2 linked regions of the Sphaerotilus montanus genome follow. The protein of the gene in region 1 interacts with the protein of each later gene in a pairwise test. Links are inferred from orthologs where the notes say so. Each region holds a gene or a part of one and is shown in the gene's direction. Other genes may lie near its edges.

Evidence for each region.
Region 2: the proteins of mobA (region 1) and moeA interact in binary tests that used the Escherichia coli proteins (3 or more experiments, as listed by UniProt). The link is inferred for Sphaerotilus montanus from one-to-one orthologs.

Annotation. Positions count from the first base shown.
Region 1 is NZ_JACCFH010000001.1:3,031,820-3,043,503, forward strand. The notes cover bases 3,233-6,103. They hold mobA (molybdenum cofactor guanylyltransferase MobA), read left to right. Parts: upstream 3,233-4,293; coding sequence 4,294-4,914; downstream 4,915-6,103. Other genes in these bases: BDD16_RS13875 (4Fe-4S dicluster domain-containing protein), read left to right, coding at 3,233-3,630; BDD16_RS13880 (TorD/DmsD family molecular chaperone), read left to right, coding at 3,647-4,279; phnD (phosphate/phosphite/phosphonate ABC transporter substrate-binding protein), read left to right, coding at 5,000-5,842; BDD16_RS13895 (putative selenate ABC transporter substrate-binding protein), read left to right, coding at 5,936-6,103. Outside these bases: BDD16_RS13860 (formate dehydrogenase), read right to left, coding at 1-121; BDD16_RS13865 (DUF3305 domain-containing protein), read left to right, coding at 430-945; BDD16_RS13870 (DUF3306 domain-containing protein), read left to right, coding at 948-1,544; more of BDD16_RS13875, read left to right, coding at 1,444-3,232; more of BDD16_RS13895, read left to right, coding at 6,104-6,811; BDD16_RS13900 (phosphonate ABC transporter ATP-binding protein), read left to right, coding at 6,819-7,661; BDD16_RS13905 (PhnE/PtxC family ABC transporter permease), read left to right, coding at 7,658-8,497; phosphonate ABC transporter, permease protein PhnE, read left to right, coding at 8,494-9,303; dcd (dCTP deaminase), read left to right, coding at 9,388-9,957; BDD16_RS13920 (DUF1801 domain-containing protein), read left to right, coding at 9,980-10,357; BDD16_RS13925 (hypothetical protein), read right to left, coding at 10,337-10,729; flagellar biosynthesis anti-sigma factor FlgM, read right to left, coding at 10,793-11,107; flagellar basal body P-ring formation chaperone FlgA, read right to left, coding at 11,330-11,684. UniProt on the Escherichia coli protein: Transfers a GMP moiety from GTP to Mo-molybdopterin (Mo-MPT) cofactor (Moco or molybdenum cofactor) to form Mo-molybdopterin guanine dinucleotide (Mo-MGD) cofactor.
Region 2 is NZ_JACCFH010000001.1:192,024-203,706, forward strand. Bases 4,834-7,703 are described here. They hold moeA (molybdopterin molybdotransferase MoeA), read left to right. Parts: upstream 4,834-5,554; coding sequence 5,555-6,853; downstream 6,854-7,703. Other genes in these bases: BDD16_RS00920 (ABC transporter permease), read right to left, coding at 4,834-5,438; BDD16_RS00930 (PQQ-dependent methanol/ethanol family dehydrogenase), read left to right, coding at 7,075-7,703. In the rest of the region: BDD16_RS00895 (NAD(P)/FAD-dependent oxidoreductase), read right to left, coding at 1-529; BDD16_RS00900 (aldehyde ferredoxin oxidoreductase family protein), read right to left, coding at 595-2,442; BDD16_RS00905 (4Fe-4S dicluster domain-containing protein), read right to left, coding at 2,470-2,943; BDD16_RS00910 (ABC transporter substrate-binding protein), read right to left, coding at 3,173-3,958; BDD16_RS00915 (ABC transporter ATP-binding protein), read right to left, coding at 3,997-4,719; more of BDD16_RS00920, read right to left, coding at 4,725-4,833; more of BDD16_RS00930, read left to right, coding at 7,704-8,811; arsA (arsenical pump-driving ATPase), read right to left, coding at 8,873-10,660; BDD16_RS00940 (DUF427 domain-containing protein), read left to right, coding at 10,773-11,054; BDD16_RS00945 (tripartite tricarboxylate transporter substrate binding protein), read right to left, coding at 11,044-11,683. UniProt on the Escherichia coli protein: Catalyzes the insertion of molybdate into adenylated molybdopterin with the concomitant release of AMP.

The DNA of each region.
Region 1 (11,684 bases):
GCGCGGGGTGCTGGCCCGGCAGCACGGCAGCGACCGCGGCCAGTGCACCGGCGGTGCCGACGCCGGCAAACACGCGCCGACGGGTCAGCGTGGGACGCTCGGGGGTGGGGGACTGGCTCATCGAACGGGCTCCGGCAGCGTGGACTGCAGTGATTAGGTTGCGGTTATGCAAGGCGAACAATAAGGGTCAATCCTTAGGGGTTCGCGACAGTTTGTCGCGCGCTGTTCGTCAATTTGTCGTGCGGGTTTGAAAACCCTGCGGGGAGGGTGCGGACAATCTGTCGCGCGTGCGGGGCGCAGAGGGGAAACCGGGTTCCTGCGCAGGGTGCAGCCCCGGAAACTCCCTCGTCGCTCAGGGGCAACGCTGATGTTTTCTCGGGGGTGGCCTGTAGACTGCGCGTGAATTACCGAGCCCTTGTCGACATATTCATGCGGACCGACCCAGAACATACGGCGCTGCCGCCGACGCCACCGACGCAGATCCGGGTGGCCGTGGTGATCGACCGGCAGCACCAGCCCAGCCGCTGGGAAGACTGGCGCTTCACGCTGGCCGACGTGGCGCTGGACGACGGGCAATACGGCGACACGCCGCGCCTGCTGCGTGACGACGGCAAGGCGGCGCAGTTCCTGTTCCCCGGCCTGCCGGTCGAGTTGCGCCGCGACGAGGGCGAGGGCTACTTCCTCAACCTGACCTCGGGCGCGCCGGTCTGGTTCGTGATGTGGCGCATCGACGAGGAAGACCCGTCGCGCGCCTGGCCCGAGCGGGTCACGCTGTCCTACAACGAAGCCGGGCGCCTGCTGGACGCGCAGGAGCGGGTCGACAACCGGCCGCTGCCCGCCGAGGTGCGCGACTGGCTGCAGGCCTACACCGACGCGCACTACCGGCCCGAGCCGAAGAAGCGCCGCCGGCCGGTGTCCTTCGTCGCGCCGGACCAGCGGGATTGACGATGGCGACCGATCCGGAACCCGACGGCGGCTTCCTGTCGCGCTGGTCGCGGCGCAAGGTGCAGGTGCGGCAGGGCGCGCCGGTGGCGGAGGTGCCGCCGATGCCGGCCGTGGCCGCCAGGCCCGTGGCGCCGGTGGCCCCTGTCCCCGTCGCGCCAGCGCCGGCCGCCGTGCCCCCGCCGCCCGCCCAGCCCGCCCCGACGCTGGCCGATGTCGCGCAGCTCACCCCCGCCTCCGACTTCACCCGCTTCGTCGCCCGCGGCGTCGATCCCTCGGTGAAGAACGCGGCGCTGAAGACGCTGTTCACCGATCCGCATTTCAATGTGATGGACGGCCTCGACACCTACATCGAGGACTACGGCCTGCCGGACCCGATCCCGCTGGCGATGCTGCGGCAGATGACGCAGTCCAAGGTGCTCGGCCTGTTTGCCGACGAAGACAAAGACGACGACGAGAACCCCGCCGATGAAAACACTGCTGTGCGACTGCAACCGGACGATGCCGCTGGACTCGGGGGCGATTGCCCGGACGCTGATGCGCACGCCGGGGGCGAGCGCGGACGGGCTGGAGACGACGCACACCCTGCTGTGCCGACGTGAGGCGGGCGCCTTCCAGCGCGCGGCCAAGTCCACCGGTCCGGGCGAGGCGCTGCTGGTGGCCTGCACGCAGGAGAGCCAGCTCTTTCTCGACCTGAACGCCGAGACCGCGGGCGCCCCCAGCACCGACGAGCGCCCGATCCACTTCGTCAACCTGCGCGAGACGGGCGGCTGGTCCCGCGACGCCAAGGCGGCCACGCCGAAGCTCGCCGCGCTGATCGCCGCGGCGCAGATGCCGGATGTGCAGCCGGTGACGACGGTGCCGTTCCACTCGGCCGGGCGCTGCCTCGTGATCGGCGGGGCGGACGCGGCGCAGTCGGCGGCAGCGATGCTGCGCGACCGGCTGGCGGTGACGCTGCTGGTGGACGAGGCGGCGGGCGTGGACGGCGCGCTGGCGCAGCGCCGCGACCTGCCGGTGTTCGCCGGGCGGGTGACGCGGCTGCGCGGCTGGCTGGGGGCGTTCGAGGTGCAGTGGTCGTCGTCGAACCCGATCGACCTCGATCTCTGCACCCGCTGCAACGCCTGCCTCGACGCCTGCCCGGAAGGCGCGATCGACTTCCGCTACCAGATCGACCTGAGCCGCTGCAAGAGCCACCGTGACTGCGTGCAGGTCTGCGACGCGGCCGGCGCGATCGACTTCAACCGCGCGCCGCTGGTCACCGACGAGCGCTTCGACCTCGTGCTCGACCTGCGCGACACCCCGGCGTTCTCGCAGCACCAGCCGCCGCAGGGCTACTTCCATGTGCCGCAGGGCGTGCGTGGCGCCGCCGAGCCGAAGCGCCTGTTCGACGCCGTGCTGCAATTGCGCGAGCTGGTCGGCACCTTCGACAAGCCGAAGTTCTTCCACTACCAGCACCGCCTGTGCGCCCACAGCCGCAACGAGCAGATCGGCTGCACCGCGTGCATCGACGTCTGCTCGACGAGCGCGATTTCCAGCGACGCCTCGCGCAAGGGCAAGGCGAAGACCGAGCTGGCGGGTGGCATCGTCGTCGAGCCGCACCTGTGCGCGGGCTGCGGCGCCTGCACGACGGTGTGCCCTAGCGGGGCGCTCACCTTCGCCTATCCCGGCCCGGTCGACCAGGGCAAGCGGCTGCACCGGCTGATCACGACCTACGCCCGCGCGGGTGGACAGAATGCGGCGCTGCTGCTGCACAGCGAGCAGGCGGGCGCCAAGCTGATCGACGATCTCGGCCGCGCGGCGCGGGTCGACCGCTCCGTGCACGGCGTGCCGGCGCGGGTGTTGCCGGTGGCGGTGTGGCACACGGCGAGTGTCGGGATCGACCTGTGGCTGTCCGCGATCGCGCAGGGCGCCAGCCAGGTCTTCGTGCTGCTGACCGCCGAAGAAGCGCCCGAGTACCGCGCCGCGCTGGCCGAGCAGATGGCGGTGGCGCAGGCGCTGCTGACCGGGCTGGGCTACGCGGGCGAGCACTTCAAGCTGATCGAGGCACGGGACGCCCGCGACCTGGCCGCGCTCGACGCCGCGCTGCGCAGCGCACCCGCCCAGGTTGTCGCGCAGCCCACGCCCATCGTCGCCCAGGCCGACAAGCGCGCGACACTCGACCTGACGATCGACCACCTGAGCGCCCACGCGCCTGCGCCGGCCGATGTGGTCGCCTTGCCGAAGGCCGGTGCGCCGTTCGGTGCGGTGCTGGTGGACACCGCCAAATGCACGCTCTGCCTGAGTTGCGTTGGCGCCTGTCCCGAGAACGCGCTGGCCGACAACCCCGAGCGCCCGCAGCTCCGGTTCACCGAGAAGAACTGCGTGCAGTGCGGGCTGTGCGAGACGACGTGCCCGGAAGGCGCGATCACGCTGGTGCCGCGCCTGCTGCTGGCCGACGAGGGCCGGGCGCGCCGCCAGCCGCGGGTGCTGCACGAGGTCGAGCCCTTCCGCTGCATCCGCTGCAGCAAGCCGTTTGGCACGCTGAAGGTGATCGAGAACATGATGGCCAAGCTGTCCGCGCACCCGGCCTTCCAGGGCGCGGCGGCCGAGCGGCTGAAGATGTGCGGCGACTGCCGGGTGATCGACCTGCACAGCAATGCCAGCGAAGTCCGCATCACCGACGTGCCGCGCGGCACGCCCCGTTACTGAGCCTGAGCCGAGCCCCATGAACAACGACGACCTCCGCGCCCTGAGCTTCGCCAGCGCCGACCACAGCGAGGAACTTGCCCGCGCCGAGCTGTACGGCCTGCTCGCGCGGCTGTGGATGGCGCCACCCGATGCCGAGTTGCTCGCGCGGTTCCGCGTGGTGGTCACCGAGACGCCGGAGGGCGGCCTGCTCGAAGCGCCGTGGCAGGCGCTGGTCTCGGCGCTGCGTGCCACCACACCGGAGACCGCCGCCGACGAGTACGACGCGCTGTTCGGCGGGGTGGGCAAGCCGGAGGTGTTCCTCTACGGCTCGTTCTACCTGGCGGGTTTCCTCAACGAGAAGCCGCTGGCCGCGCTGCGCACCGACCTGGCCGCGCTCGGCCTGACCCGTGATCCGGGCCGTGGCGAGACCGAGGACCACATCGCCTACGGCTGCGAGGTGATGCGCTTCCTGATCGCGGGCGACGACATCGCGGTGTGCAACCTGGAGCAGCAGCGGCGCTTCTTCCGCGGCCATCTGCAGACCTGGGTCGGCGACCTGTGTGACGCCGTCGACGCCCATCCGCGGGCGCAGATCTGGCGCGCGGTGGCGCAGCTCACCCGGGTGTTCCTCGACATCGAGACGCAGGGCTTCGACCTGCTGGAGGCCTGAGCATGACCGTGGCCATGAACGTGCGCAGCGCGATCGATCCGCAGGAGATCACCGGCCTGGTCCTGGCCGGTGGCCGCGGCAGCCGCATGGGCGGGGTGGACAAGGGCCTGCAGAACTTCCAGGGCATGCCACTGGCGCTGCACGCCGTGCTGCGCCTCGGGCCGCAGGTCGGCAGCCTGATGGTCAATGCCAACCGGAACCTGGCCGCCTACGAGTCGATGGGCGTGCCGGTCTGGCCGGACGCGACGACCGATTTTCCGGGGCCGCTGGCGGGGTTCCTCGCCGGGCTGGAGCGCTGCGAGACGGCCTACCTCGTCACCGTGCCTTGCGACTCGCCGCAGTTTCCGGCCGATCTGGTGGTGCGACTGTCGGCCGCGCTGCAGGCGGAGGACGCCGATCTGGCGATGGCCGTCACCCGCGAGGCGGACGGCACGCTGCAGACCCACCCGGTCTTCTGCCTGATGAAGACCGGGCTGATGGAGAGCCTGGTGGCCTTCATGGCGGGCGGCCAGCGCCGCATCGACCGCTGGACCGGCCAGCACCGCTGCGCCCAGGTCCTGTTCGACCGGGAGGGGGACGCGGCCGGGTTTTTCAATGCCAACACCCTGGATGAGTTGCGCAGCCTGTCGCGCTGATCTGAAAAAGGTGCACCCGCGGCACAATCGGGCCATCTGGTACCGGGGGTGAACGATGAGCACATGGATTCGACGGATCGCGCCCGTGGCGCGCAGTCTGGGCACGGCACTGCTGCTGACCGGCACCGCGCTGGCGGCACAGGCGCAGTCCGTGCTGCGGGTGGCGATGGCGCCCGAGACGACGCCGGCCGAGCAGGCGGTGCGCTTCGAGCCGCTGGGGCAGTTCCTGGAGACGCGTTTCAAGATGCGCGTGAAGTGGGTGCCCGTGGCCAGCGAGGCCTTTGCGGTGCGGGCGCTGCTCAACCGCGAGGCCGATCTGGTGTGGCTGAACGGGTTGTCCTATGTGCAGGCCGTCGTGCGCGCGGGTGACCGCGTCGTGCCGCTGGTGCAGCGCGAGGAAGACCAGAAGGCCCGCTCCGTCTTCATCACCAAGGCCAGTTCCAGCATCAAGAAGCTGCCCGACCTCAAGGGCCGCACGCTCAGCCTCGGCCCCAGCGCCAGCACCGCAGAAAACCTGATGCCCCGCAGCGCCCTGATCGCGGCCAAGCTGCGCCCGGACGCGGACCTCACCGCCGTGCCTGCCGCGAACGCGGCTGCGGTGGTGGCCGCGGTGGTCGCCGGCCAGGCCGAGGCCGGTGCGCTGGGACTGGCGACCTGGGAGCGGCTGGTGGCCGACAAGCAGGTCGATCCCGCGGCGCTCAAGGTCTTCTTCACCACGCCGGTCTACACCGACCACACCTGGGCGGTGCTCGCCGACCTGCCCGAAGGCAGCCGCAAGGCGATCACCGGCGGGATGCTGGTGCTGGAGGCGGTCAAGGGCGGGCGCGAGATCCTGAAAGCCCAGCGCGCCCACCGCTACACCGAAACCAAGGATGCGGGCTACGCCGCCGTGCGCGCCGCTGCCGAGCAGACCGGCCAGCTGCAATGAGGCCCTGAGCGGCCGCCTCTGGCGGGCACGGCACAATTCACGCCTTTCGGCGCCCTGCAGAGCGGGGCGCTGTCGACTGACCGAGGCGTGAACATGACCAGAATCCCGATGACCGCTGCCCGCAGCGTCCGACTGCTCGCACTGGGGGCCGCGCTGGCGGGTGCCGCACTGACCGCGCAGGCCCAGGCCGTGCTGCGCGTGACCGCGATCCCCGACGAATCCCCGACCGAACTGGCGCGCAAGTTCGAGCCGCTGGGCAAGTACCTGGAAGCGAAGCTCGGCATGAAGGTCGAGTGGACGCCGGTGACCGACTACGCCGCGGCGGTCGAGACGCTGGTGAACAAGAAGGTGGACCTCGCCTGGTTCGGCGGCTTCACCTTCGTGCAGGCGAATGTGCGCTCGGGCGGCAAGGTGATCCCGCTGGTGCAGCGGGCCGAGGACGAGAAGTTCCGCTCGGTCTTCATCACCGACGCGGCCTCGGGCATCACCAAGCTCGACGACCTCAAGGGCAAGACGCTGAGCTTCGGCTCGGCCTCCAGTACCTCGGGCCACCTGATGCCGCGCAGCTACCTGCTGGCCGCGAAGATCAACCCGGATGCGGACCTGAAGCGCGTGAGCTTCTCCGGCGCACACGACGCGACCATCGCGGCCGTCGCCAGCGGCAAGGTCGATGCCGGCGCGCTGAACATCTCCGTCTGGGAGAAGTTCGTCGCCGACAAGAAGGTCGATCCGGCCGTGGTCAAGGTGTTCTACACGACCCCCGGCTACTACGACTACAACTGGAGCGTGCACGCCGACATGCCCGCTGCGCTGCGCGAGAAGATCGCTGCGGCCTTCCTGGCGCTGGAGTCGGCGCCTGGTGGCAAGGAGATCCTGGCATTGCAGCGCGCCAGCCGCTTCATCCCGACCAAGGCCGACAACTACAACGGCATCAAGGGCGCTGCCGAGCAGGCCGGACTGCTGAAGTGAGCCGGGCGTGAGTCGGTTGGGGCCAGCGGTGGTCGATCTGGGCGGACTGCAGGTCGCGCCGATGCCGGGGGCTGCGCCGGTGCTGAAAGGCATCGATCTGCAGCTGGCGGCGGGCGAGCAGGTCGCGGTGATCGGTGCGTCAGGTGCCGGCAAGACGACACTGCTGCTGGCGCTGGCCGGGATGCTGCGTCCTTCGGCGGGGCGGCTGGCGCTGTTCGGCCAGGAGCCGTGGACGCTGGGCACGGCTGCCCGGCAGCGGCAGCGGGCGCGGGCGCTGCTCGCGCCGCAGGTGCCGCCGCTGCCGCCGCGTCAGCGGGTGGTGACGGCGGTGCTGGCGGCGCGGCTGCCGCAGATGTCGCTGTGGGCCAGCCTGCGCACGCTGTGGACGCCGCGGCTGGCGGACGCCGAGCGCGTGCAACGGGCGCTGGTGGCGCTCGACCTGCCGGACAAGCTCTGGCTGCGTGTCGACCGGCTCTCCGGCGGCGAGCGGCAGCGGGTCGGGCTGGCGCGGCTGCTGGTGGCGGATGCGAACCTGTGGCTGGTCGACGAGCCGCTGTCGGCGCTCGACCCGGCCCGGGCCGAGCTGGTGATGCGCCGGCTGACCGAGACGGCGCGCGCCGAGGGCCGCACGCTGGTGTGCTCGCTGCACCAGGTGGAGGTGGCGCGGCGCTGTTTTCCGCGCACGGTGGCGCTGCGCGAGGGGCGGGTGGTCTACGACGGACCGTCCGACGGGCTGGACGACGCGCGGCTGCAGGCGCTGTACGGCGGGGCGGTGTTCGCGCCGCAGGCCCCGCCGCTGGTCGAGCTGGCTCCGCTCACTGCGCTGCTGCCGCAGGCGATGTGCCGATGAACGCTGCCGCGGTGGCGAGTGCGGTGGCCGCGCGCGATCCGGCGCTGCAGCGGCGCTGGCTGGGGCTGCTGGCGGCGGCGGTGGTGCTGTGGCCGCTGCTGGTGCTGGCCGAGTTCCAGCCGTGGACGCTGTTCGACGCCCGCAGCCTGCGCGTGACCGGGCGCTTTCTGGCCGAGTTCGTGCCGCCGCGCCACGACGCGGAGTTCCTCGCGCTGCTGGCCCGCGAGACCTGGCGCACGGTGGCGATCGCGACGGCGGGCATGGCGCTGGCCGGCCTGATCGCGCTGCCGCTGGCGCTGGCGATGACCGAGCGGCTGTCCGTCAGCGCCGTCGGCGGGCGCATGGCGCGCGGGCCGGCGTGGCTGCGGCAGGGCGTGCGCGCGTTCACCGTGGTGCTGCGCTCGGTGCCGGAGCTGGTCTGGGCGCTGGTGTTCGTGCGGGTCGTGGGCTTGGGGCCGACGGCGGGCGTGCTGGCCATCGCCATCGCCTACGGGGGGATGCTGGCCAAGGTCTGGGCCGAGATCCTGGAAAGCGCCGATGCCGCTCCCGCGCAGGCGCTGCTGGGCCACGGCGCCGGGCGGCTGCAGACCTGGCTGTACGCGGCGCTGCCGGCCTCCGCCAACGAGCTGGCGAGCTACACGGTCTACCGCTGGGAATGTGCGATCCGCTCGTCGGTGGTACTGGGCTTCGTCGGTGCGGGCGGGCTCGGGCAGCAGCTCGACAACGCGGCCAAGATGTTCGCGGGCGGCGAGGTGAGTGCGATCCTGCTGGTCTTCATGGCGCTGGTGGCGCTGTCGGACCGGGTGAGCGCGTGGATCCGCCGGGGCTTGGCATGAGCCGGGAGTCGCTGCCCTTGCCGCCGCGTCCGCTGCGCAGCCGCGCCTTGCCCGTGCTGGGTCTGGCGCTGCTGGCCCTGGTGGGCGCGAGCTTCTGGAGCCTGTCGCTGCGCTGGTCGGACTTCCTCGGTCCGCAGGCGCTCGGGCAGATGGGGCATTTCCTCGCCAGCTTCTTTCCGCCGGAGACCGGCGCGGCCTTCCTGCGCAAGACCGGCTGGGCGACGCTGGAAACCCTGGCCATGTCGCTGCTCGGCACCGGGCTGGCGGCACTCTTCGGGCTGCTGCTGGCGGTGCCGGCGAGTCTGGCGGGCGGGGTGTCGGCGGCGCTGGTCCATGGGGCGGCACGCGCGGTGCTCAACCTGCTGCGTGCGGTGCCGGAGCTGGTCTGGGCGGCGCTGCTGCTGGTGTCGGCCGGACTGGGGCCGCTCCCGGGCACGCTGGCATTGGCGCTGCACACGACCGGCGTGCTGGGTCGGCTGCTGGCCGAGGCGCTGGAGAACGTGCCGCCCGAGCCGGCGCAGGTGCTGCGCAGCCGCGGCGCGGGCGTGGTGCAGGTGTTCCTGTTCGCCACGCTGCCGCAGGTCTCGGCGCAGTGGCTGGCCTACAGCCTCTACCGCTGGGAGAACAACATCCGCGCCGCGGCCGTGCTCGGCGTGGTCGGCGCAGGGGGGCTGGGCCAGATACTCAGTTTCCACCTCAGCCTGTTCCAGATGCGCGAGGCCTGCACGGTGCTGCTGGCGATGATCGGGCTGGTGGCGCTGGTGGATGCGCTGTCGGCTTGGGTCAGAAGGAACCACTTCGCGTGAATCTCCTCTGATACAGGTCGGCACTGGCACCAGATACCCATAAAATCACGCCCCCGCCCTGCGTACCCCGAAATTGACAACGACATGAGCATCAAGAGCGACAAGTGGATCCGGCGGATGGCCGAGCAGCACGCCATGATCGAGCCGTTCGAGCCCGCTCAGGTGCGTTACGCGCCCGATGGCCGCAAGCTCGTCAGCTACGGAACGTCCAGCTATGGCTACGACATCCGCTGCTCGGACGAATTCAAGATCTTCACCAACGTGCATTCCACGGTGGTCGATCCCAAGAACTTCGACGAGCGCAGCTTCGTGGACTTCAAGGGCGACGTCTGCATCATTCCGCCGAACAGCTTCGCATTGGCGCGCACGGTCGAGTACTTCCGCATCCCGCGTAGCGTGCTGACGGTGTGCCTGGGCAAGTCGACCTATGCCCGCTGCGGGATCATCGTCAACGTGACGCCGTTCGAGCCAGAGTGGGAAGGCTATGTGACGCTGGAGTTCTCGAACACCACGCCGCTGCCGGCCAAGATCTACGCGGGCGAGGGCTGCGCGCAGGTGGTGTTCTTCGAGAGCGACGAGGTCTGCGAGACCAGCTACCGCGACCGCGGCGGCAAGTACCAGGGCCAGACGGGGGTGACCCTGCCCAGGACCTGAGCGCGACAGACCCCGTCCCGACATGCGACATCTCGCGCGACCGGCAGCCATGGTGGCCAGCTTCTTCGATTCGCTGCCACCGGGCCAGGTGGCCACGGCCATGGCGCTGCACAAGGCCGTGCTGGCGGCGGCACCGGACATTGACCAGGCGGTGCGCTGGGGCAGTCTGATGTTCCTGGTCCGGGGCAGTCCCCTGGTGACGCTGCTGCCGCACAAGGGCCAGGCGCACCTGCAGTTCTTCCAGGGTGCGCTGCTGGTCGAGCAATTTCCTCAACTGGAGGGCGCCGGCAAGGGCATGCGCATCCTCAAGTTCCGCTACAGCCAGTCGGTGGATGTGGATCTGGTGCGGCGCATCATCGTCGCGGCACTGCAGGTGCCGTCAGTGCGTGAACAGCGCTGAACTGCGGCTGTCGAGCCGGCCGTAGACCACGGCATCCTCGCGCGGCAGCAGTGCTTCCAGGGCACCGTCCAGCGCCACGGTCGCGCGCAGGAGCGACTCGCGCTGCACGGCCACCTGACCACTGGCCTTCACGAGCCTGGCGCGCAGCGCGGCGGGGATCTGGCCGGACCGGGAGGCACGCGTGAAGCCGTCGAGGGCCCGGGTGAGCGCCTCGCGCAGATCGCCGGAATGGCGCTCGATGCGCGTGCTGTCCCGAAGGCGCAGCGAATCTCCGAGGGCATCCAGATCGCCCTCGACCGCCGAGAGCAGACGCTCCAGATCGGCGGCGTCGGGGCAATGCACGGGGGCAGGGCGCAGATTCAGGGTGTTCATGGGCAGGTGTGTCAGGTCGATGGATCGATGCGACACGCTGCCCGGTCAGGCCGGACAGCGGTCTCAGGGCTTCTGGCCGAGGTGGCCCAGCAGATCCTGTGCGTTGGTGAGCAACTGGTCGGCGATCGCTTCGGCATTGACCTTGTAGGTGCCATTGGAGATGGCTTGCCGGATGCGATCGACTTTTTCGCTGTCAAAGTCGTCCGGGGCGCGTTCGAGCAGGGTCGAGGCGGTTTCAGACACTTCCACCTTGGTGCTGGCGGTGTCTTCGGGCGCCGAAACTTCCGGGGCCTCATGTGGCGTTTCAGCCGCACGGGGGGGGGTGCCGAGGCTGACGGGGGCCGTCGCCGAGGTCTGGGCGATATTGCCGATCTTCATCACGTACTCCTTCGAGCCGAATCAGGCCCGGTTGACGGGCGTTGAGTCTGATATCGGTGGTCGCGCCAGCCACTTTAGCGGGATGGAGTGCAGCTTCGGGAAATCCTCCCCCGTACGAGCGGTTTTCGAGCAGATTTGTGCAGATGCGGGTTGAATTGACGGGTTCCGGTGCGTCTATTTCCACTTTTGATGACCGGGCGGCGTCGCGTCGGACCTTGCGGCTCATGAGCGCACCTCGACGCGGTTTTCTCCGGTCGGCATTCCCGTGATGACCTGACCCGAGCCCACACGGACCCGCACCGACTGGCCTTCCAGGCCCGAGTTGATCGCCTGTCCGTCGGTCGACGCCTCGAAGCCGTCGCCCTTGTAGACCAGTGTCACCTTGTCCCCGGCAGCAAACCACTGGCGCACCCGCAGGTTGTCACCGCGGACAGGCAGGCCCGGCCCGACCGGGTTGATCAGGCGGCGACCGAGCAGCCGTGACGTTTCGGTGTAGACCGGGCTGCTGCTACCGGCCACATCCACTTCGGCGAGCTGCAGGTCGGAGGCCGACAGTGCCGTGCCGGCGGGCAGGGCG
Region 2 (11,683 bases), 2.8 Mb from region 1 along the record:
CCATGCGGTCGCCCATCTCGACGACCGTCAGCTCGACACCACGCATCGCCAGCGCTTCCATGATGATGCAGCCGATGAAACCGGCCCCCATCTGCAGCACCTTGGCGCCGGGCTGGGCGAGTTCCATGATGGCGCGCGCATCCTTCAGCGTCCAGCAGGGGTGGACACCGCGGCCGTGGATGCCGGGGATCGGCGGCGTGGCCGGCGAGGAGCCGGTGGCGATCAGCAGGCGGTCGAAGACCACCGTGGTGCCGTCGTCCAGATCGACCGCGCGGCCTTCGACATCGACGTGCTTCGCGCGGGCGCGGCGCAGCGTGATGCCCAGCTTCGCGTAGTGGTCGACGCCATGGCGCAGGTGTGTGCCTTCTTCGCCGACCTTGCCGATGAGCAGGTAGGGAATCGCCATGCGTGAATACGGCGCTTCCGGCTCGTCGCCGATGACGAGGATCTCGTCGTGCGGCGCGTGCTTGCGGATGGTTTCTGCGGCGATGATGCCGGCGGGGCCGGCGCCCAGGATCACGTGTTTCATGTCGGGTCTCTTCAAAAAACAAGGCGGTCTTCGACCGCCTTGTTGTTCAGTTCAGCACAAGCCGGTCACAGACCCAGGCGCTCGCGGGTCGCGGCCTTGAGCTGGCCGTCGCCGTCCCAGCCACGGATGTCGTAGTACTTGGGCAGCATCTCGGGCAGCTTGTTGACCAGGCCCTTGGCGGGGCCGGTCTTGGCGGGCTCTTCCAGCAGGCGCTTGGGCAGCGTGTCGTCCTTCGACGTGAAGCCGGCGCGGTTGTTGAAGTCGCGCTCCATGTTCCAGATCCGCTCGCCGATCAGGGACAGGTTCTCCAGCGTGAACTCCTCGCCGCAAGCCGCCGCGACTTGCGGCTGCACGTCGGCCAGGCCCCAGGCGAAGCTGGTGAAGATGCAGATGCCGGCCGAGTCGAATGCCGCGGTGGCGTCCTGGAAGGCCATCACGAGTTCGGGCTTGCCGTCGGCGGTCAGCGGGTCGGTCTTGACCGGGATGCCCAGCACTTCCGAGGCCACGGTGTAGCTGCGCAGGTGGCAGGCGCCACGGTTGGACGTGGCGTAGGTCAGGCCCATGCCCTGGATGCCGCGCGAGTCGTAGGCCGGGAATTCCTGGCCCTTGACGCTCATCGACAGCTCGGGGTGGCCGTACTTGGTGCACAGGCGCTTGCTGCCCTGGCCGATCTCGATGCCGAAGCCTTCGCCGCGGGCGGTGATTTCAGCGAAGTGGGCCAGTGCCTGGGCCGAGCCGAACTGGGCGTCGATGCCGAGCTGCTCCTTGGTGAGCACGCCCATCTGGTACAGCTCCATCACCGCGCCGATGGTGGCGCCGAAGGTGATCGGGTCCATGCCCTGCTCGTTGCACAGCACGTTGGCGTACTGCAGCGCGTCCAGGTCCTTCACGCCGTTGGCAGCGCCCAGTGCCCAGGCGGCTTCGTATTCCAGACCGCCCGAGGCGCCCCAGTACTGCGGCTTGTTGTCCACGGTGAAGTGGTTCTGGTCGATCTTCTGGATCCGGCCGCAGGCGATGGTGCAGCCGAAGCAGGCCTGGTTCGTCACCAGCGGCTTCTTGCCATCGGTCGCGCGCGGGGTGGCCATGGCTTCCGCACCGATGTCCTTGGCGCCTTCGAAGGCCACATCCTGGTGGTTGCGGGTGGGCAGCGCACCCATTTCGTTGATGACGCTCATCAGCACCTGGGTGCCGTAGGTCGGCAGGCCGGCGCCGGTGACGGCGTTGTCCTGCAGGATCTTCTTCTTCTCGTAGGTGACGCGCATGAACTCCTTGGGGTTGGCAATGTTGCCCACGCCCTTGGTGCCGCGCACGGCGATCGCCTTGAGGTTCTTGCTGCCCATCACGGCGCCGACGCCGGAGCGACCAGCGGCGCGGTGCAGGTCGTTCACCACGGCGGCGAACAGCACCTTGTTCTCACCGGCCAGGCCGATCGAGGACACGCGCACCAGCGGGTCCTGGTGGCCCTTCTTGATGATGCCTTCGGTCTCCCAGACCGACTTGCCCCACAGGTGGGCGGCGTCCTTCAGCTCGGCCTTGTCGTCCTCGATCGACAGGTACACCGGCTTGGCCGACGCCCCTTCGAAGATGACCATGTCCCAGCCGGCCATCTTCAGCTCGGCGCCCCAGTAGCCGCCCGAGTTCGAGCAGGCGATGGCGCCGGTCAGCGGGCCCTTGGTGACGACCGTGTAGCGGCCGCCGGTGGAGGCCATCGTGCCCGTCAGCGGACCGGTGGCCCAGATGATCTTGTTGTCGATGGACAGCGGGTCCACCTTGGCGTCGATTTCCTCGACCAGATACTTCGTGGCCAGACCACGCGAGCCGAGGTACAGCTTGGCCCAGTCCATGCGCAGCGGTTCGGACGTGACGGTGCCGGCGGTCAGATTGACGCGGAGAATTTTTCCTGCCCAAGACATGATGTGTGTGCTCCTTGTTTGGACGGATCAGGCGGCAGACTGGTTGCCCAGCTTGTCGGCCCAGGACTGCATCTTGTTCAGACCGGTCCAGTTGGAATCGATGAAGGTGATGGCGCCGGTCGGGCAAGCCTCGACGCAGGCCGGATCGCCGCCGCACAGGTCGCACTTCTGGACCTTGCCGGTTTCCTGCACGTAGTTGATCGTGCCGAAGGGGCAGGAGATCGTGCAGACCTTGCAGCCGACGCAGGTGGTGTCGTTGACGACCTTGGCGCCGGTGACCTTGTCGAGCGTGATCGCCTCCACCGGGCAGGCGTGCAGGCACCAGGCCTCGTCGCACTGCGTGCAGGTGTAGGGGACCTTCTTGCCGGTCTCGTGGAAGTCGAAGACCTTGATGCGCGACTTGGCGGGGGCGAAGACGCCGTAGTTCTCGTACGAGCAGGCCATTTCGCACTGCAGGCAACCCGTGCACTTGTCCGGGTTGATGTGAAGGCTCTTCTGCATGATGGGGGTTCTCCGCAGTCGTCCGTTGGGGGGGTACCCCGAGCGAGCACAGCGCACACCGGGGAGGGTCTATGCAATCATCTGCATATCGACCGCGCTCGGGAACCTAGGCCTAACCCTGAAAAACCCGGAATCCGCCGGGTCTTTGCTTAGGCAACGCCTATGAAGTCACCGACAGATGTACCAGCCTGACACGCACGGGCAGGTTCACCGCCCCCTCGATCGCCGCTCAACGCCCCGCGTTCGGGAAGAACAGCTGCTCCCCGCCGATCTTGTACGACGCGATCACCCCCTGCCCCACCGGCGACACCACCCAGTCCGCAAACGCCTGCGCAGCGGCCTGCTTGACATGCGGGTGCTTGGCGGGATTGACGACCATCACGCCGTACTGGTTGAACAGCGCCTTGTCGCCCTCGACGAGGACGGCCAGATCGGCACGGTTCTTGAAGGCCAGCCAGGTGCCGCGGTCGGCCAGCACATAGGCGCCGGTGGACGCCGCCATGTTCAGCGCCGGGCCCATGCCGCAGCCGCATTCCTTGTAGCCGGACGGCTTGGCCGCAGCCAGGTCGGCCCCGGCCTGCTTCCACAGCCGCAGCTCCGCCGCGTGCGTGCCGCTCTTGTCGCCCCGGGAGATGAACGAGGCCTTGGCCGCGGCGACGCGCAGCAGCGCCTCGGCGATGTTGCCGCCCTTGGCCTTGGCCGGATCGCTGGCCGGACCGATCAGCACGAAGTCGTTGTACATGACGGCCTGCCGCTTCAGGCCCCAGCCGTCGGCGACGAACTTCTCCTCGGCCACCTGGTCGTGGACAAACACCACGTCGGCATCCCCGCGGCGCGCCATGTCCAGCGCCTGCCCCGTGCCGACCGCGACGACGCGGACGTCGATGCCACTGGCCTGCCTGAACGCCGGCAGCAGGTGGCCGAACAGGCCGGACTGGTCGGTCGAGGTGGTCGAGGCCATCACGATGGACTTGTCCTGGGCCTGCACGGTGGCCGCCGGCAGGACCAGTGCCATCGTCAGGGTCGCCATCGTGGTGAAGGCAAGGCGTCGTTTCAGGTCCACGGCAATTCTCCTTTGAGGAACTGCGCCGCCTCAGGTGGCAGCGCGTCGTTGAAAAACTGGTCCACCGGCCGGTCCACCACCAGGCGCCCGGCTTCGAGATAGGCCACCCGGGTGGCCAGGCGCTTGACCTGCCCGAGGTTGTGCGTGCTCATCACCAGCGTCATGCCGGCACGTGCGAAGTCGTCGATCAGCGCCTCGACCTCGCGCTTGGCACTCGGGTCGAGGCTGGCGGTCGGCTCGTCGAGGAAGAGGATGTCGGGCTGCAGCGCCCAGGCCCGCGCCAGCGCCAGCCGCTGCTGCTGGCCACCGGACAAGGCGCGCGCAGGGCGGTCCGCTGTCGCCTGCAGGCCCACCCGCGTCAGTGCATCCAGCCCGCGGGTGCGCCGCGCCGCCCGCGGCACGCCACCCAGCCACAGCGCCAGCATCAGGTTGCGCCACACCGACAGGTGCAGCAGAAAGGGCCGCTGGAACAGCATCGCCGCGACCGGCCACCGCCCGGAGCCGCGCAGCCGGTGCAGTTCACGCCGGCCTTCGCTCGGCGGCAGCAGGCCGTTGAGCACCCGCAGCAGCGTCGTCTTGCCGGAACCGTTGGCACCGACCAGCGCCAGCCGGTCGCCGCGGCGCAGTTGCAGCCCGACGTCGCGCAGCGCCGTCACCGCACCGAAGCGCACCGTGGCGCCGTCGAGCGTCAGCAGTGTCTCGGTCGCGGGCATCGTCGTCACGCCAGCGCCTCCTGCGGTGCACCGCCACGCCACTGCACCAGCCCGATGACCAGATTGATGATGCCGACCACACCCAGCAGCACCAGGCCCAGTGCCAGCGCCAGCGGCAGATCGCCCTTGCTGGTCTCCAGCGCGATGGCGGTGGTCATCACGCGGGTGATGCCGTCGATGTTGCCGCCGACGATCATCACCGCGCCCACCTCGGCCACCGCCCGGCCGAACGCCGTCAGCAGCACCGTCAGCACCGCAAAACGCTGGTGCAGCAGCAGCAGCAGCGCCGACAGCAGCGGGCCGGCGCCCATCGAGCGCAGCTGGTCGCCTCCTTCGCGCAGGCCGTCGAGCACCAGCCGCCGGGACAGCGCCGTGATCAGCGGCAGGATGAGGATGCTCTGCGCGATCACCATCGCCGTCGGCGTGAACAGGATGCCCAGCGCACCCAGCGGCCCGGAGCGCGACAGCAGCAGATAGACCGACAGCCCCACCACCACCGAAGGCAGCGCCAGCAGCGTGTTGAGTGCCCAGATGACGACACGGTGGCCGGGAAAGGTCGCCACCGCCAGCCACGCCCCGAGCGCCAGCCCGACCACGGCACCCAGCGCACAGGCCACCGCGCTGACCTGCAGCGACAGGCCAGCGATGGAGAACAGCGCGGTATCGGCCTCGGCGATCAGGCGCAGCGCAGTGGCGAAACTCTCGGAGACGGTGGACATGGCGGCGCGATTCTGTCGCCGGATCACCGCGCTGGCGATATGTCGGCGCTTGCATAGAGACCCACCCCAAGGGCGCGGGCCCGTGCAGGCGCGGCCACTATGATCAGTGCCAATCCCTGAACCCACCGTCCCTGCCCACCATGTCGGAACTCGGCCCTTCTCCCCTCTCCACCGGCAATGACCAGCTCAGCGTCGAGGCCGCCCGCGCCGCCATCGCCGCCGCGCTGCACCCCATCACCGAAACCGAAACCCTGCCACTGACTGCGGCGCTGGGCCGCATCCTCGGTGCGGACATCGTCTCGCCGATCAGCGTGCCCGCGCACGACAACTCGGCGATGGACGGCTACGCGCTGCGCGGCAGCGACCTGCGGGCCGACGCCGACACGGTGCTGACCGTCACGGGCACGGTCCACGCCGGCGACGTGCCCGACTTCGAGACGGCGACGGGGCAGTGCGTGCGGATCATGACCGGCGCGGTGATGCCGGCGGGACTGGACACCGTCGTGCCGCAGGAACTCTGCCGCGCCGCCGACGGCGTGGTGCACATCGCTGCGGGCACGGTCCGCCCGGGCGACAACCGCCGCCTGCAGGGCGAAGACCTGCGCGCTGGTCACCCCGCGCTCACCGCCGGCCAGCGGCTGCGCCCGGCCGACCTGGGGCTGATCGCGTCGCTGGGCATCGGCGAGGTCACCGTGCGGCGCCGGCTGCGGGTGGCGCTGTTCTCCACCGGCAACGAGTTGCGCACGCTCGGCCAGCCGCTGGACGCCGGCTGCATCTACGACAGCAACCGCTACAGCCTGATGGGGGCGCTGGCGCGGCTGGACGTGGAGATCATCGACCTGGGCCTCGTGCGCGACGACCCGGCCGCACTGGCCGCCACCCTCGACGAGGCGATCGCCCGGGCCGACGTGGTGCTGACCAGCGGGGGGGTCAGCGTGGGCGATGCCGACTACACGAAGGACCTGCTGGCCAGCCGCGGCGACGTGGCGTTCTGGAAGGTGGCGATGCGCCCGGGCCGGCCCTTCGCGTTCGGGCCGCTGCACCGCGGCGAGGGCCGCACACCCGCCTGGCTGTTTGCACTGCCGGGCAATCCCGTGGCCGCGCTGGTGACGTTCTACGCCTTTGCCCGCGACGGACTGCTGCAGCTGGCGGGGGCGAAACCGCAGCCATTGCCGGCGCTGCGCGCACGCTGCACCACCGCCATCCGCAAGCGCCCGGGCCGCACCGAATTCCAGCGCGGCATCGTCAGCCCTGGCGTGGACGGCCAGTGGGAAGTGCGCCTGACCGGCACCCAGGGCGCTGGCGTGCTGCGCAGCATGAGCGAAGCCAATGCACTGGTCGTGCTCGGCCACGCGCAGACCTCGGTGGCCGCAGGCGACGCGGTGGACGTCTGGCTGTTCGACGGACTGGTCTGAGTGCACCGCGGCCGGCGGAGCAGTTTTCGGGGAAGTGTTGTCTCCTGGTACACCAGCCCCCGGAGTTACCCGCACCGCGAACCCCGACCCGGTACGGCGAGCTAGTAGGATCCCCAAGGTTTCCTAGCACAGGCGAGGTGGCACATTTGTTGCCCGGGAATAGCTCCCGAACGGCATCTGTTCCAGCCGTTGTGACATCCACCTCACTGAGGAGACCAACCATGCAGAAGAAACTGTTGAGCTTGCTGGTGTGCGCCGGCCTGGCGTCCATGGCCCAGGCCGCCGTGACCGATCAGATGATCGAGAACGACGCCAAGTCCACCGGCGACGTGCTGAGCTGGGGCATCGGCCAGCAAGGCCAGCGCTACTCCCCGCTCAAGCAGATCAACCCCTCGACCATCAGCAAGCTGGTGCCGGCGTGGAGCTTCTCCTTCGGCGGTGAAAAGCAGCGCGGTCAGGAATCGCAGCCGGTGATCCACAACGGCAAGATGTTCGTGACGGCGTCCTACTCGCGCATCTTCGCGCTCGACGCCAAGTCTGGCGCCAAGCTGTGGAAGTACGAGCACCGTCTGCCCGACGGCATCATGCCCTGCTGCGACGTGATCAACCGCGGTGCCGCCCTGTATGACAACCTCGTCATCTTCGCCACGCTGGACGCGCAGCTTGTCGCGCTGAACCAGGACACCGGTGAAGTCGTCTGGAAGGAAAAGATCGACGACTACGCCGCTGGCTACTCCGCCTCGGCCGCTCCGCTGATCGCCGAAGGCCTGCTGCTGACCGGCGTGTCGGGCGGCGAGTTCGGCATCGTCGGCCGTGTCGAGGCCCGCAACCCGAAGACCGGCGCGCTGGTCTGGGTGCGCCCGACGGTCGAAGGCCACATGGGCTACAAGTACGACAAGGACGGCAACAAGACCGAAAACGGCATCTCCGGCGAACAGGGCAAGACCTGGCCGGGCGACCTGTGGAAAACCGGCGGCGCAGCGACCTGGCTGGGTGGCACCTACAACGCGAAGACCGGCATGGCCTACTTCGGTGCCGGCAACCCCGCGCCGTGGAACAGCCACCTGCGCAAGGGCGACAACCTGTTCTCGACCTCGACCGTCGCCATCGACGTGAAGACCGGCCAGATCAAGTGGCACTACCAGAACACGCCGAACGACGGCTGGGACTATGACGGCGTCAACGAGTTCATCACGTACGACGAAGGCGGCCAGATCCTCGGCGGCAAGGCCGACCGCAACGGCTTCTTCTATGTGAACGACGCCAAGACCGGCAAGCTGGTCAACGCCTTCCCGTTCGTCAAGAAGATCACCTGGGCCACCGGCATCGACCTGAAGACGGGCCGTCCGAACTTCGTGCCGGAAAACCGCCCTGGCGACCCGACGCAGGGCGCCGATGGCAAGAAGGGCACCTCGACCTTCGTCGCCCCGTCGTTCCTGGGCGGCAAGAACCAGATGCCGATGGCCTACTCGCCCGACACGAAGCTGTTCTACGTGCCGGCCAACGAGTGGGGCATGGAAATCTGGAACGAGCCGATCAGCTACAAGAAGGGTGCCGCCTACCTGGGCGCCGGCTTCACGATCAAGACGCTGGGTGACGGCCCCATCGGCGCCCTGCGCGCCGTGGATCCGAAGACCGGCAAGATCGTCTGGGAAGCCCCGAACAACGCCCCGCTGTGGGGTGGTGTGCTGACCACCGGCGGCAACCTGGTGTTCTGGGGAACGCCGGAAGGCTACCTGCAGGCGGCCGACGCCAAGACCGGCAAGATCGTCTGGAAGTTCCAGACCGGTTCGGGCGTCGTGGCCCCGCCGGTCACCTGGAGCGAAGGCGGCGAGCAGTACGTCGCCGTGGCCTCCGGCTGGGGCGGCGCCGTCCCGCTGTGGGGTGGCGACGTGGCCAAGAAGGTCAGCTTCCTCGAACAGGGTGGCTCGGTGTGGGTGTTCAAGCTCGCCAAGTGAGCTGAATCCCGCCGACTCCGAAGCCCCGCCCTGGCGGGGCTTTTTTCATGGGTTCACCGGTTCACGGGCGCTGCACCAGGGCGGTCAGCGCCTCCACCCCGACCGGCGCGACCGCCTGCCACGGCACGACACAGGTCATCCGGCTGGACAGGCCCTCGGCGATGCGCGCCATCTGCCGGCGCTCGCCCGCCAGCCGCCCGGCCAGCAGCGGGTCGGTCGTGCCCGAGGCCAGCAGGCTGCGGTTGAGCACCCAGGCCGCCGGCTCGATATGGGCGCGGCGCAGGTCGTCCTGCAGCGCCGCGGCCTGCGACACCGGCGTCGACTCCGGCAGCGTCACCAGCACGATGCGCGTGTAGCTGCCGTCCTGCAGCCGCATCATCGGCGTGACGATGTGGCTGCCCGAGGTGCCTTCGAATTCGCGCACCATCTGCCGGTGGTACGCACCCGTGGCGTCCATCAGCAGCAGCGAGTGGCCGGTCGGCGCCGTGTCGAGCACGACGAAGGCGCTGCGCGCTTCGCTGACGATGCGCGAGAAGGCATGGAAGACGGCGACCTCCTCGGTGCAAGGGGATTTCAGGTCTTCGCGCAGCAGCGCCAGTCCCGCCGCGTCCAGATCCTTGCCCCGCGCCGCCAGGATCTTGTCGGTGTAGCGCTGCGTCTCGGCCTGCGGGTCGATGCGGTCCACGCGCAGGCCGTCGAGCTGCCCGTCCAGCGTCGAGGCCAGGTGGGCGGCCGGGTCGGTGGTGCTCAGGTGGACGGTGTGGCCGCGCTGCACGAGGGCCACGGCGAGCGCGGCGGCGATGGTCGTCTTGCCGACACCGCCCTTGCCCATCACCATGATCAGCCCGCGGCCGGGCGCTGTGAGGTCGTCGACCAGATCGGCCAGCGGATGCCAGGTCGCCTCGCCCTGCCCCGCCTCGGTCAACGCAGGCGCTGGTCCCGCCACGTCGGGCCGCAGCAAGGCCCGCAGCGCCGGCAGCCCCACCGTGTCAAACGGCCGCAGCGGTACCCGGTCACTCGGCAGCGCGCGCAACACCTCTGGCATCGCCGCCAGCGCCTGCGCACCCTGCGCCTCGACCGCCTGCGCCACCGCGTCATCGCGCTGGCTGGCGTGGAACACACCGTTGATCGCCAGCCGCTGGTGCCCGAGCCCGAGTTCGGCCAGTTCCACCGACGTGCGCGCCGCCTCGGCGATGGCGCCCGTCTCGGGCCGCGTGACCAGCACCACCGTGGTCAGCGCCGCGTCGCCCAGCGTCTGCAGCGCCTGACGGAAGCGCACTTCCTGCATCTTCAGCCCCGAGTGCGGCCCGAGGCAGGACGCGCCGCGGTCGTTGCCGGCCAGGAAGCCGGTCCACGCCTTCGGCAGGCTGAGCAGGCGCAGCGTGTGGCCGGTCGGCGCGGTGTCGAAGACGATGTGCTCGTAGCCCTCGCCGCCGCCGGCCAGCAGTGCGGTGAACTCGTCGAACGCGGCGATCTCGGTGGTGCAGGCACCCGAGAGCTGCTCGCGCACCGTGGCGCGCTCGGCGTCATCGGCCTCGGCGCCCATCTGGTCGATCACGCGGGCGCGGTAGGCCTCGGCCGCCGCCTGCGGATCGATGTTGAGCACCGACAGGCCCGGCGCACCCGGCACCGGCACCGGCGTGTTGCGCAGCGGGATGCCCAGCATCTCGTCGAGGTTGGACGCCGCGTCCGTGCTCACCAGCAGCACCCGCCGGCCCGCGTCCGCCAGCGCCAGCGCGCAGGCCGTGGACAGCGAGGTCTTGCCCACGCCGCCCTTGCCGGTGAAGAACAGGTGGCGCGTCGGGGCCTGCAGCAGGCCAAGATCGGGAAGAGAAGTGGCGGTGGTCATGGACAGGCCTTTCGAGGAGTCAGGTCCATCTTGCGCCTGAAGCCACCACGCCGACCTTGCGCCGCATCAGCGGTATAACGCCAGCCTCCACCATCCCACGAGAGCACACCCCATGAAAGCCATCTGGAACGGCACCACCGTGGCCGAAAGCGACGACACCGTCGTCATCGAAGGCAACCACTACTTCCCGCCCGAGTCGCTGCGCCAGGACTGCGTGCTGTCGAGCAACCACCGCACCATGTGCTCGTGGAAAGGCGAGGCGCGTTACCTGAGCCTGTTCGTCAACGGCGAGGTGAACCCGGATGCGGTCTGGTTCTATCCGGACCCGAAGGAAGCAGCGGCCGAGATCAAGGGCCGCGTGGCGTTCTGGAAGGGTGTGCGCGTCACGGAGTGACCGCGCGCAGCAGGCCGATCTCGACCGCTTGCCGCCGGTGGCGCTCGACCTCGGCGCGCACATGCGCCGACAGGCTCGACCCGATGACACCAGCGTCCACCGGCTGCAGCCCGAGCCGCTCCAGCCGGGCGCGGTGGTCCTCGCGGCCTTGCACCTCGGCCAGCCGCCGGGCCACCTCGGCGACGACGCCTGCGGGCGTGCGGGCGCTGGTGTAGACCCCGCGCAGGATCGGCCACTGCACATCCACCCCCTGCTCCCGCGCGGTCGGCACCTTCGCCAGCGGCCCCGGCAACCGCGCCGCCGACAGCACCGCCAGCACCCGCAGCGGCGCGCCCTGCTGCAGTTGCTGCACCACCTCGGCGGCGTCGCCGGTGAGCACTTGCACATGGCGGCCAGCCAGCGCCTGCATCGCGTCACCGCCACCCTCGAACGCCACCAGCCGCATCGCGCGCGGCCCGACCCCCGCCGCGCGGGCGAGCAGTGCCGCTTTCATCCAGTCCTGGCTGCCGATGGTGCCGCCCGCGGCGAAGGCGATCGAGGCGGGCTGCGCCTTCAGGGTCTCCAGCAGCGCCGGCAGGTCTTTCCACGGCGCGTCGCGGTGGACCACGACCACGCCATGGTCGACCGCC